One region of the Enterobacter sp. I4 genome, then DNA from elsewhere that is predicted to be linked to it. Evidence: predicted binding sites of a transcription regulator. Region 1 holds the regulator's gene; each other region holds the start of a gene.
What was found. Region 1 encodes PurR, which represses purine synthesis genes. Its sites were predicted from a motif close to CANGCAAACGTTTGCNTG; they were not measured.
Positions count from the first base shown of each region.

Region 1 (4,075 bases):
GCGAACAGCGTGGCGAAAATGGCCTGCCAGTCGAAGTGTGCCAGGATCCAGCTGCCCAGCAGCGGGGCGAGCGCCGGCGACAGGCCAACCAGCGGCATAATGGTGGCGAAAATACGGTTAGTGCGCGAGGCCGGATAATAGTCGGTAACCAGCGCCTGCCACGTGACCGCTGCGGCGCAGACCCCGACTGCCTGAATGAAGCGCAGCGCCAGTAGCCAGGCGGCATCGCGAACCCACAGCATGCCCAGACAGCCAACGGCAAATATCGCCAGCCCCAGCAACAGAACGGGCTTACGGCCAAAACGATCCGACAGCGGTCCCCATAGCAGCTGCGCAAAAGCGAAGCCTGCGAGGAACAGGCTCAGGCTGGCGCTGATGGCGGCGGCAGGGGTTTGCAAATCTTCCTGCATCGCGGCGAACGCGGGCAGATACATGTCGGTCGCCAGAAAGCCCAGCACGCTTAAGCCGCCGAGCCAGACTAAAAATCCTTTCCTGGGTTGCACTATTTATTCTCCTGAGGAGGCAGGTGTACGTTGCCGCAGAGTGTAGGGAGTGCAAAGCGGCTTGTGAAACGCTAATATTTGGCGAGTGCATTCAAAAATTTTGCAGGCAGAAAATGTGGTCAGATTATTCCCTTGAAGTGGTCGATGCCGTGGCCCGTAACGGCAGCTTTACCGGTGCCGCGCAGGAGCTGCACCGCGTTCCCTCGGCAATCAGCTATACGGTGCGGCAGCTGGAAGAGTGGCTCGCGGTCCCGCTGTTCGAGCGGCGCCATCGCGACGTTGAACTGACGCCCGCCGGGGCGTGGTTTTTGAAAGAAGGGCGGTCTGTTATCAAAAAAATGCAGATCACCCGCGAGCAGTGCCAGCAGATCGCTAACGGCTGGCGCGGACACCTTTCCATTGCGGTGGATAACATCGTTAAGCCGGAGCGTACCCGGCAGATGATCGTCGATTTTTATCGCCATTTTTCCGACGTTGAGCTGCGCGTTTCGCAGGAAGTGTTCAACGGGGTCTGGGATGCGCTGGCGGACGGCCGGGCAGAGATGGCGATAGGCGCCACGCAGGCCATCCCGGTTGGCGGGCGCTATGCGTTTCGCGACATGGGCATGCTGAGCTGGACTTGCGTCGTGGCGCGCGATCACCCGCTGGCGGCGATGGAGGGGCCGCTGAGTGACGACACGTTACGCAACTGGCCGTCGCTGGTGCTGGAGGATACCTCCCGTTCGCTGCCCAAGCGCATTACCTGGCTGCTGGACAATCAGCGCCGGGTAGTCGCGCCGGACTGGGAGTCGTCAGCCACCTGCCTGAGCGCGGGGCTGTGCGTTGGGATGGTGCCGGTACACGTTGCGCGTCCGCGCATCGACACGGGGGAGTGGGTGGCCCTGACGCTGGAAAATCCCTTCCCGGACGCAGCCTGCTGTCTGACCTGGCAGCAAAATGACGTATCGCCCGCGATGGCCTGGCTGCTGGATTATCTGGGAGACAGCGAAACGCTGAACCGGGAGTGGTTACGGGGACCAGCGTAGCTGGCCCCGAGAAATGATTAACGACGGTAGTCGCGGAACGGGCCGTCCGCAACGGAGCGGCGTTCAATCAGGCGCGGGTGGACTTCAATGGACTGGGACTGTTCACGCTTGTTGACGATCCTGTCCATCAGCATATTGAAGGCCGTTTCACCCAGAGAGTCTTTCGGCTGGTGAATGGTGGTCAGCGCCGGGGTGAAGAAGCGGGCGTTGCGCACGTTATCATAGCCGATCACCGAAATGTCCTGCGGCACGCGCAGGCCCAGCTCGTCCGCCGCACAGAGCGCGCCCATCGCCATGATGTCGCCGCCGCAGAACACCGCGGTAGGGCGATGCTGCTGGGAAACGATCTGCTGCATGGCGCGGTAGCCGGACTCCGGCTCGAAGTCGCCCTGCACGATCCAGTTTTCCGGCACGACGATCATCGCTTCTTCCATCGCCTTCATAAAACCGGCCAGGCGGCCAGCGCCGGTGTTGCGCTCCAGCGGGCCCGGGATCACGCCAATTTCGCGGTGACCGCGTTCCACCAGGTAACGACCCGCCATGTAACCGCCTTCGAAGGCGTTATCAATCACCGAATCGGTGAAATCGGCGCGCGCTTCGCCCCAGTCCATCACCACCATTGGAATGTGGCGATACTCTTCCAGCATGGAAAGGACCGACTCAGGGTATTCAGAACACATCACCAGCAGGCCGTCCACGCGCTTTTGCGCCATCATCGACAGGTAAGCGCGCTGTTTCTCAATGTTGTTCCACGCGTTGCCCAGAATCAGGGTGTAGCCTTTCTGGAAGCAGTTTTTCTCAACGGCTTCGATGATTTCAGCAAAGTAGGCCGCTTCACTGCTGGTAGCCAGCAGGCCAATCGATTTCGTGTGATTAACCTTCAGGCTGCGCGCAACGGCACTCGGCGAGTAGTGCAGTTCTTTGATCGCTGCCCACACGGCATTACGCGTCTCTTCTGCGACGAAACGCGTTTTGTTAATAACATGTGATACGGTTGTAGTGGAAACGTTTGCGCGTTTTGCTACGTCTTTAATTGTTGCCATTAAATGTCACTCCAGACCATATCCTAAGCTCCTGAAAAACTTGAAGGTAAACGTTTGCCTTCTCTCACCCTTATTACGCAATCTTGAGTTGCGACACGCCGGGAAAACGACACAGGACGTCAGGAGGGGGTCAATGGCCGGTACGCTAATAAATTTAGCGTGGAATTTTGTCCTATCTTGATGAAAAGGGGAAGAGGTAAAGTGGATATCCGCTTAAATCCTGGAAGATTTTTGACCTGAACTGTGTAAAAATGAGCAGGCTCACTTTTCGTAGGGTGAATAAAAGGAGAAAAATTGATGAGTACCGATCTTAAGTTTTCGCTGTTTACCACCATTGTTGTTCTTGCTCTTATCGTTGCGGGTGGTTTAACCGCTGCGCTGCACTGATTCAGACGGGGGAGAGCTTTCTCCCTCGCTTTGTGCGATTGTTACCCCTCCGGCAAAAATCTTTTGCCAAAATGTTAACTTCTCATTTTTTGTGATTGATGTCATGCTTTTGACTTCTTAATTCTGTGTCGCGTTATGGCACGGTTTCCGGAGTTCATTCATGAAAATCAATTTTCCACTGCTGGCCCTGGCGATTGGCGCTTTTGGGATTGGCACCACTGAGTTTTCCCCAATGGGGTTATTGCCTGTTATAGCCCGGGGCGTGGACGTCTCAATCCCTGCGGCCGGTATGTTAATCAGCGCCTACGCGGTTGGCGTGATGGTAGGGGCGCCGCTGATGACGCTGCTGCTTTCGCACCGCGCGCGCCGCAATGCGCTGATTTTCCTGATGGCGATTTTCACCCTGGGGAACGTGCTTTCCGCGATTTCACCGGATTACACCACCCTGATGCTCTCACGCATTTTGACCAGCCTTAACCACGGCGCGTTCTTCGGGCTGGGATCGGTTGTGGCCGCCAGCGTGGTGCCAAAACATAAGCAGGCCAGCGCGGTGGCCACTATGTTTATGGGGCTGACCATCGCCAATATCGGCGGCGTGCCCGCAGCCACCTGGCTGGGTGAGACGATCGGCTGGCGTATGTCTTTCCTCGCAACCGCGGCGCTCGGCGTAATTGCGATGGTGGCGCTGTTCTTCTCTCTGCCGAAAGGGAGCGCCGGTGAGCGTCCGGAAGTGCGTAAAGAGCTGGCTGTGCTGATGCGTCCTCAGGTGCTTTCTGCGCTGCTCACCACGGTGCTGGGAGCAGGGGCGATGTTTACGCTCTACACCTATATCTCCCCGGTGCTGCACGATATCACCCACGCGACGCCGGTATTTATTACCGCGATGCTGGTGCTGATTGGCGTGGGCTTCTCCATCGGTAACTATCTTGGCGGGAAGCTGGCGGACCGCTCCGTCAGCGGGACGCTGAAGGGTTTCTTAACCCTGCTGATTGCGATCATGATTGCGATCCCGTGGCTGGCGCGTAACGAAGTGGGTGCCGCAATTGCCATGGTGGTGTGGGGCGCAGCGACTTTTGCCGTGGTACCGCCGCTGCAGATGCGCGTAATGCGCGTCGCG
Region 1 covers NZ_JALBUO010000001.1:2,500,310-2,504,384, reverse strand. Annotated here, with positions in the region: gene punC (purine nucleoside transporter PunC) at 1-503, opposite strand, end outside; gene punR (DNA-binding transcriptional activator PunR) at 617-1,528, shown strand; gene purR (HTH-type transcriptional repressor PurR) at 1,546-2,571, opposite strand; gene MOQ06_RS11850 (YnhF family membrane protein) at 2,869-2,958, shown strand; gene MOQ06_RS11845 (MFS transporter) at 3,119-4,075, shown strand, end outside.

Region 2 (4,075 bases), on a different contig from region 1:
GCCGGGAAACAGAAGGGCAAAGCGCGCCTTGCGCAGCAGGAGGCGATAGCCAGCGGGCAGGTGCAGATGGTTGTCGGTACGCACGCCATTTTCCAGGAACAGGTGCAGTTCAACGGCTTGGCGCTGGTCATTATCGACGAGCAACACCGCTTTGGCGTGCATCAGCGTCTGGCGCTGTGGGAGAAAGGTTTGCAGCAGGGCTTCCACCCGCATCAGCTGATCATGACCGCCACGCCTATCCCGCGCACCCTGGCAATGACGGCCTACGCCGATCTGGATACCTCCACCATCGATGAACTGCCGCCGGGCCGTACGCCGGTGACCACGGTCGCCATACCGGGCACGCGCCGCAGCGACATCATTGACCGGGTGCGCAACGCCTGCACCCAGGAAGGCCGTCAGGCGTACTGGGTCTGCACCCTGATTGAAGAGTCTGAGCTTCTGGAAGCGCAGGCTGCCGAAGCCACGTGGGAAGAGCTAAAGCTCGCCCTGCCGGAGCTGAACGTCGGTCTTGTTCACGGCCGCATGAAGCCCGCCGAGAAACAGGCGGTAATGCAGTCGTTCAAGCAGGGCGAGCTGCATTTACTTGTTGCGACAACGGTCATCGAGGTAGGTGTGGACGTGCCAAACTCCAGCCTGATGATTATCGAGAACCCGGAGCGTCTGGGCCTGGCGCAGCTCCACCAGCTGCGGGGCCGCGTGGGGCGTGGCGCGATCGCCTCCCACTGCGTCCTGCTCTACAAAGCACCGCTGTCGAAAACCGCGCAGATGCGTTTGCAGGTATTACGCGACAGCAACGACGGCTTCGTGATTGCGCAAAAAGATCTGGAGATCCGCGGCCCGGGCGAACTGCTGGGCACGCGTCAGACGGGTAATGCCGAGTTTAAAGTGGCAGATTTGCTGCGCGATCAGGCCATGATCCCCGAGGTTCAGCGCCTGGCGCGCTATATTCATGAACGCTACCCCGAACAGGCGGCAGCGTTAATCGAGCGCTGGATGCCGGAAACCGAACGGTATTCCAACGCCTGACGATCAGCCAAACATCGGCAGCATCAGGTACAGCTTAATGACCAGCGCGTTGACGATATCAATGAAGAACGCGCCAACCATCGGGACCACCAGAAACGCCATGTGTGACGGGCCGAATCGTTCAGTGATCGCCTGCATGTTGGCGATGGCCGTAGGCGTTGCCCCCAGCCCAAACCCACAGTGACCCGCTGCCAGTACCGCCGCATCATAGTTTTTGCCCATCATGCGCCAGGTGACAAAGATGGCATACAGCGCCATAAACACGGCCTGAACCGCCAGAATCGCCACCATCGGCAGCGCCAGCGACGCCAGCTCCCACAGCTTGAGGCTCATCAGCGCCATCGCCAGGAACAGCGACAGACTGACGTTACCCAGCACGGACACCGCGCGTTCAAAGACGCGGTAGAAGCCCATCTGCGCCAGACCGTTGCTCAGGATCACCCCGATAAACAGCACGCAAACGAACGTTGGCAACTCGAAGGCCGTTCCCGCCAGCCATTGCGCAACGATTTTGCCCACGGTGAGGCAGATCGCAATCATGGCGATGGTTTCAATCATCACCAGCGAGGTGATGCTGCGGCCAACGTCCGGTTTTTCGAACGCCGTTGGCACCATTTCATCATCCGGTCTGCCTTCCGGCGTGGTGGAGTGCTTCACCAGGTAACGCGCTACCGGGCCGCCAATCAGGCCGCCAAGCACCAGACCAAAGGTCGCGCAGGCCATCGCCACTTCCGTTGCGTTTTCAAAGCCATAGCGTTCGATAAACAGCTTGCTCCACGCCGCCCCCGTGCCGTGGCCGCCTGACAGGGTGATTGAGCCCGCCAGCAGACCCATCAGCGGATCCAGCCCCAGCAACGACGCCATACCGATGCCGATGGCGTTTTGCATCAGCAGCAGCCCAACCACGACAATCAGGAACACGCCCAGCACCTTGCCGCCCGAGCGCAGGCTCGCCAGGTTGGCGTTGAGGCCGATAGTGGCAAAGAAGGCCAGCATCAGCGGATCTTTGAGGGACATGTCAAAATCGATTTCCCAGCCCATGCTTTTTTTCAGCACCAGCAGGGCCAGCGCCACCAGCAACCCGCCGGCGACAGGTTCAGGAATGGTGTACTTTTTCAGAAAGGAAACACTGTGTACCAGCTTGCGACCAAGCAGAAGAACCAGCGTTGCGGCAACAAGGGTCGACAACGTATCGAGATGAATCATAAGAGGCTCCTGTTATGCGCGTATTCCATACACACGCGGCGTTATCCTGGGCCGGGTTATGCTCGTCATGAGCCACCGGCGCGAAAAGTGTAATTTTTTTTCCCTCTGCGTTGTAGAAAACCTGCTCACACCGGCAGATTTTCTCTCTTTTTTTTGCTGGCAATCGTTTGCTTTTACCAGGTGGTCAGATAAAATGCCCGCTTTTCCACCGTGGGATTGCCGCCGATGTCTGTTAATACTCTGGAGTCTTCTGATGCGCAACCGATTGCGCAGAAGCAAAACAGCGAACTGATTTACCGCCTTGAAGATCGTCCCCCGCTGCCACAAACCCTGTTTGCCGCCTGCCAGCACCTGCTGGCGATGTTCGTTGCGGTCATCACGCCTGCTCTGCTGATTTGTCAGGCGCTGGGATTACCGGCACAGGATACGCAACATATCATCAGTATGTCTCTGTTCGCTTCCGGCGTGGCCTCCATTATTCAAATTAAAGCATGGGGTCCGGTGGGTTCGGGTTTATTGTCGATTCAGGGCACCAGCTTCAACTTCGTGGCGCCGCTGATCATGGGCGGTACGGCACTGAAAACCGGCGGCGCAGATGTCCCGACGATGATGGCAGCGCTGTTCGGCACCCTGATGCTGGCAAGCTGCACAGAGATGATTATTTCCCGCGTGCTGCACCTGGCGCGCCGCGTGATCACCCCGCTGGTCTCCGGCGTGGTGGTGATGATTATCGGCCTGTCGCTGATTCAGGTGGGCCTGACCTCCATCGGAGGCGGCTACGCGGCAATGAGCGACCATACCTTTGGCGCCCCGAAAAACCTGCTGCTGGCTGGCGTCGTGCTGGCGATCATTATTCTGCTTAACCGCCAGCGTAACCCTTACCTGCGCGTTGCGTCGCTGGTGATCGCCATGGCGGCCGGTTACCTGCTCGCATGGGCGCTGGGTATGTTGCCTGAAAACACCGCGCCAGCGAACGCGGCGCTGATAACCGTCCCTACCCCGCTCTATTACGGCCTGGGCATTGACTGGAGCCTGCTGCTGCCGCTGATGCTGGTCTTTATGATCACCTCGCTGGAGACCATTGGCGATATCACTGCCACCTCCGACGTTTCCGAGCAGCCGGTGTCTGGCCCGCTGTATATGAAACGCCTGAAAGGCGGCGTGCTGGCAAACGGCCTGAACTCCTTCGTCTCTGCGGTGTTCAACACCTTCCCGAACTCCTGCTTCGGCCAGAACAACGGCGTGATCCAGCTGACCGGCGTCGCCAGCCGCTACGTTGGCTTCGTGGTGGCGCTGATGCTGGTCGTTCTCGGCCTGTTCCCGGCGGTGAGCGGATTCGTGCAGCACATCCCTGAGCCGGTCCTGGGTGGCGCGACGCTGGTCATGTTTGGCACCATCGCCGCCTCCGGCGTGCGTATCGTTTCACGCGAGCCGCTGAACCGCCGCGCAATCATGATTATCGCGCTGTCTCTCGCCGTGGGTCTTGGCGTGTCCCAGCAGCCAATGATTCTGCAGTTTGCCCCGGACTGGGTGAAGAACCTGCTCTCCTCCGGCATTGCCGCGGGCGGCATCACGGCTATCGTGCTGAACCTCGTATTCCCGCCTGAAAAGAACTGATCCTCCTCACGGCAGGCTGTCAATGCCTGCCGTGACATCTCTTTACACCATTCCCGCCTTGAGCATTGCGCATAAATCGTGCATAACTCCTCTATATGCGTTTCGCGGGAGGGAAGACCATGAAATTTATTGGAAAGCTGCTCATCTATCTTCTGGTAGCCCTGCTTATTGTAGTGCTCGCCTTCTATTTTCTGCTCCAGACCCGCTGGGGCGCGTCGCAGGC
Region 2 covers NZ_JALBUO010000002.1:1,321,119-1,325,193, reverse strand. Annotated here, with positions in the region: gene recG (ATP-dependent DNA helicase RecG) at 1-1,029, shown strand, start outside; gene gltS (sodium/glutamate symporter) at 1,033-2,235, opposite strand; gene xanP (xanthine/proton symporter XanP) at 2,461-3,852, shown strand; gene MOQ06_RS18615 (AsmA family protein) at 3,972-4,075, shown strand, end outside.
Region 2: the regulator PurR is predicted to act here: its motif matches at 2,392-2,409, upstream of gltS (sodium/glutamate symporter).

Region 3 (4,075 bases), 1.5 Mb from region 1:
GGAAGGGGAGAACACGGCCTTACCGACTTTTGCGGAAGCGCGAAACCAGTTCGAGCTGAACTATCTGCGCAAGCTGCTGCAAATCACCAAAGGCAACGTGACCCACGCGGCGCGCATGGCCGGGCGTAACCGCACCGAGTTCTACAAGTTACTCTCGCGCCACGAGCTGGAAGCGAACGATTTTAAAGAGTAGTACCGCAAAATTCGCCTGAATATGATACTGTGAGCAATCGATTACGAGGCAGCTTACAGGCATGAGTTTAAGGACACACCATGAAAAAGATTGATGCGATTATTAAACCTTTCAAACTGGATGATGTACGTGAAGCGCTGGCAGAAGTGGGCATCACCGGGATGACCGTAACTGAAGTGAAAGGTTTTGGTCGTCAGAAGGGCCACACCGAGCTATACCGTGGCGCAGAGTACATGGTGGACTTCCTGCCGAAAGTGAAAATCGAGATCGTGGTGAGCGATGATATCGTCGATACCTGTGTGGACACCATTATCCGCACGGCGCAGACCGGTAAAATTGGCGACGGGAAAATCTTCGTCTTTGACGTGGCGCGCGTGATCCGCATCCGTACCGGCGAAGAAGACGACGCGGCGATTTAAGCAGAGCTTCCTGGTCGGGCGTGGCGCGCCGACGCCCGACAAAAAAAGCCCCTCGAAAGAGGGGCTTTTTGCGTTACAGCACCTTATGCGGGCCAAAACATTCGTAATGAATGTTGTCTTTATTTACGCCCAGCTCAACCAGCTGCTTCGCGGCATACTGCATAAACGCCACCGGACCACAAACGTAGAACTGCATTTCCGGCGCGCTGAACGCCCCTTCATGCTCGCCTAAATTCATCAGGCCTTCGCTGTCAAAACGTGCCGCCGCGCGGTCAGCTTCGGTCGGCAGACGATACCAGGTATGGGCGGTAAAGTGGGGCAGACCCGCCGCCAGCGCTTTCACTTCATCCGCAAAGGCGTGAACGTCGCCGTTCTCTGCCGCGTGGAACCAGTTTACCTGCGCGCTGTGGTTTGATTTTGCCAGCGTATCCAGCATTGCCAGCATCGGGGTTTGACCAACGCCTGCGGAGATCAGCGTCACCGGGGTAGTGGCCTCAACCGCCATAAAGAAGTCGCCTGCCGGCGCAGCCAGATGGACGATATCACCCACGCGGGCGACGTTATGCAGCCAGCTTGAGACCTGGCCACCGTCCTCGCGTTTCACCGCAATGCGATAGCCTTTGCCGTTTGGCTTACGGGTCAGGGAGTACTGGCGGATCTCCTGGTGCGGGAAACCTTCCGGCTTCAGCCACACGCCCACGTACTGGCCGGGCTGATAATCGGCAACCGGCTGACCGTCAACCGGCTCAAGCTCAAAGCTGGTGATAAGCGCGCTGCGCGGCGTTTTCTCTACGATACGGAACGCGCGCGTGCCTTCCCAGCCGCCGTTCTTGCTGGCGTTTTCGCTGTAGATTTGCGCTTCACGGTTGATGAAGACGTTTGCCAGCACGCCGTAGGCTTTACCCCAGGCGTCAAGCACCTCCTGGCCCGGGCTGAACATTTCGTCCAGCGTGGCGAGCAGGTGGCTACCGACGATGTTGTACTGGTCTGGTTTGATCTGGAAGCTGGTGTGCTTCTGCGCGATTTTTTCCACCGCGGGCAGCAGGGCGGGCAGGTTGTCGATGTTGCTGGCATAGGCGGCAATGGCGTTGAACAGCGCTTCACGCTGATCGCCGTTACGCTGGTTGCTCATGTTGAAAATCTCTTTGAGCTCCGGGTTATGCGTAAACATGCGATCGTAAAAATGGGCGGTCAGCTTAGGACCCGTTTCAACGAGCAGTGGAATAGTGGCCTTCACGGTAGCGATGGTTTGGGCGTCGAGCATAGCAGCTTCCTTCTGATGTTACTTTAATGATGTATTTTATATACATCTTATAAAAATAACCCTGCAATGTAAATGGTTCTTTGCATCGTGAAAAATATGCATCACAAACCTGAAAAGAAATCCGTTCAACGCAGCGCACGCTTTATTCCTCAAACCCTTGCGTGGCGCGAAGGAAAACGTTTGCGTAAAATCGTTTGTCAAGACCTGTTATCACAGAACGATTCAGTTATACTGTTGCCCGTTGTCCAACAGGACTGCCTTTTCAGGCCAAAATTTACTTGTTAGCTGAGTCAGGAGATGCGGATGTTAAAGCGTGAAATGAACATTGCCGATTATGATGCCGAACTGTGGCAGGCTATGGAGCAGGAAAAAGTACGTCAGGAAGAGCACATCGAACTGATCGCCTCCGAAAACTACACCAGCCCGCGCGTGATGCAGGCGCAGGGTTCTCAGCTGACCAACAAATATGCTGAAGGTTATCCGGGCAAGCGCTACTACGGCGGTTGCGAATACGTTGATATCGTTGAGCAGCTGGCCATTGACCGTGCGAAAGCACTCTTTGGCGCTGACTACGCTAACGTCCAGCCGCACTCTGGCTCCCAGGCTAACTTCGCTGTATACACCGCGCTGCTGCAGCCGGGCGATACCGTTCTGGGTATGAACCTGGCACAGGGCGGCCACCTGACTCACGGCTCCCCGGTTAACTTCTCCGGCAAACTGTACAACATCATTCCTTACGGTATTGATGAGTCCGGTAAAATTGACTACGAAGACATGGCGAAGCAGGCCAAAGAGCACAAGCCGAAGATGATCATCGGCGGCTTCTCCGCATACTCCGGTATCGTTGACTGGGCTAAAATGCGTGAAATCGCAGACAGCATCGGCGCATACCTGTTTGTTGACATGGCGCACGTTGCCGGTCTGATTGCCGCAGGCGTTTACCCTAACCCGGTTCCACACGCTCACGTTGTGACCACCACCACCCACAAAACCCTGGCAGGCCCGCGCGGCGGCCTGATCCTGGCGAAAGGCGGTGACGAAGAGCTGTACAAGAAACTGAACTCCGCTGTGTTCCCAAGCGCACAGGGCGGCCCGCTGATGCACGTTATTGCTGCGAAAGCGGTAGCGCTGAAGGAAGCGATGGAGCCCGAGTTTAAGGTTTACCAGCAGCAGGTTGCCAAAAACGCCAAAGCGATGGTGGAAGTGTTCCTGAACCGTGGCTACAAGGTGGTATCCGGCGGTACTGAAAACCACCTGTTCCTGCTGGATCTGGTTGATAAGAACCTGACCGGTAAAGAAGCTGACGCCGCCCTCGGCCGCGCCAACATCACCGTGAACAAAAACAGCGTGCCAAACGATCCGAAGAGCCCGTTCGTGACCTCCGGTATCCGTATCGGTTCTCCGGCCGTAACGCGCCGCGGCTTTAAAGAAGCGGAAGTGAAAGAGCTGGCGGGCTGGATGTGCGACGTTCTGGACAACATCAACGACGATGCGGTTATCGAGCGCGTTAAAGGTAAAGTTCTGGATATCTGCGCGCGCTTCCCGGTATACGCGTAATACCTCTGCTTTGCAGAAATAAAAAAGGCCGCATCCGCGGCCTTTTTTTATGGGCTAACGCCGGTCGAGAGAGAGTGCTCCCGGACCCACGATGGCCAGCAGTATAAATGCCCCCGCTATGCTGACGTTTTTATAGAAATTGATCATGTTTGGCACAACCGCATCCCCGGTCATATCCCAGTAATGGTGACCAATAACCGCCGTGCCCAGCGTGTAGAACACAAACAGTACGGCGAGTGGGCGGGTAAAGAAGCCCAGCACAATCAGGAACGCGGCAGGAACCTCCATCACAACGGCAATAATGGCCGCCAGCGTGGGCATGGGGGCGCCAAGCGAGGCCATATACTGTACGGTGCCGCTAAAGCCCGTCAGCTTTGGATAACCGAAAATAATAAACAGAACGACGATGGCAATACGGGCAATCAAAAGCAGGAGAGAACGGGAGGAGCCGAAATCGAAATAACGTAAGCTGTTCATGGTAAACAACCTCTTCAGGCGATGTACTTTAAACGTAATACAGATTTACCGCTCCCGCCATACGCCGTCCGGCTAGCGATGATGTTAATTTTTCGTTAATTTATAGCGCGCTAACGGCTTGCTAAAGCGCCGGATAAACGCGAGACTATCGCCTCCATTTCGGGA
Region 3 covers NZ_JALBUO010000001.1:1,022,939-1,027,013, forward strand. Annotated here, with positions in the region: gene glrR (two-component system response regulator GlrR) at 1-193, shown strand, start outside; gene glnB (nitrogen regulatory protein P-II) at 274-612, shown strand; gene hmpA (NO-inducible flavohemoprotein) at 686-1,876, opposite strand; gene glyA (serine hydroxymethyltransferase) at 2,180-3,433, shown strand; gene MOQ06_RS04900 (DoxX family protein) at 3,488-3,910, opposite strand.
Region 3: the regulator PurR is predicted to act here: its motif matches at 2,046-2,063, upstream of glyA (serine hydroxymethyltransferase).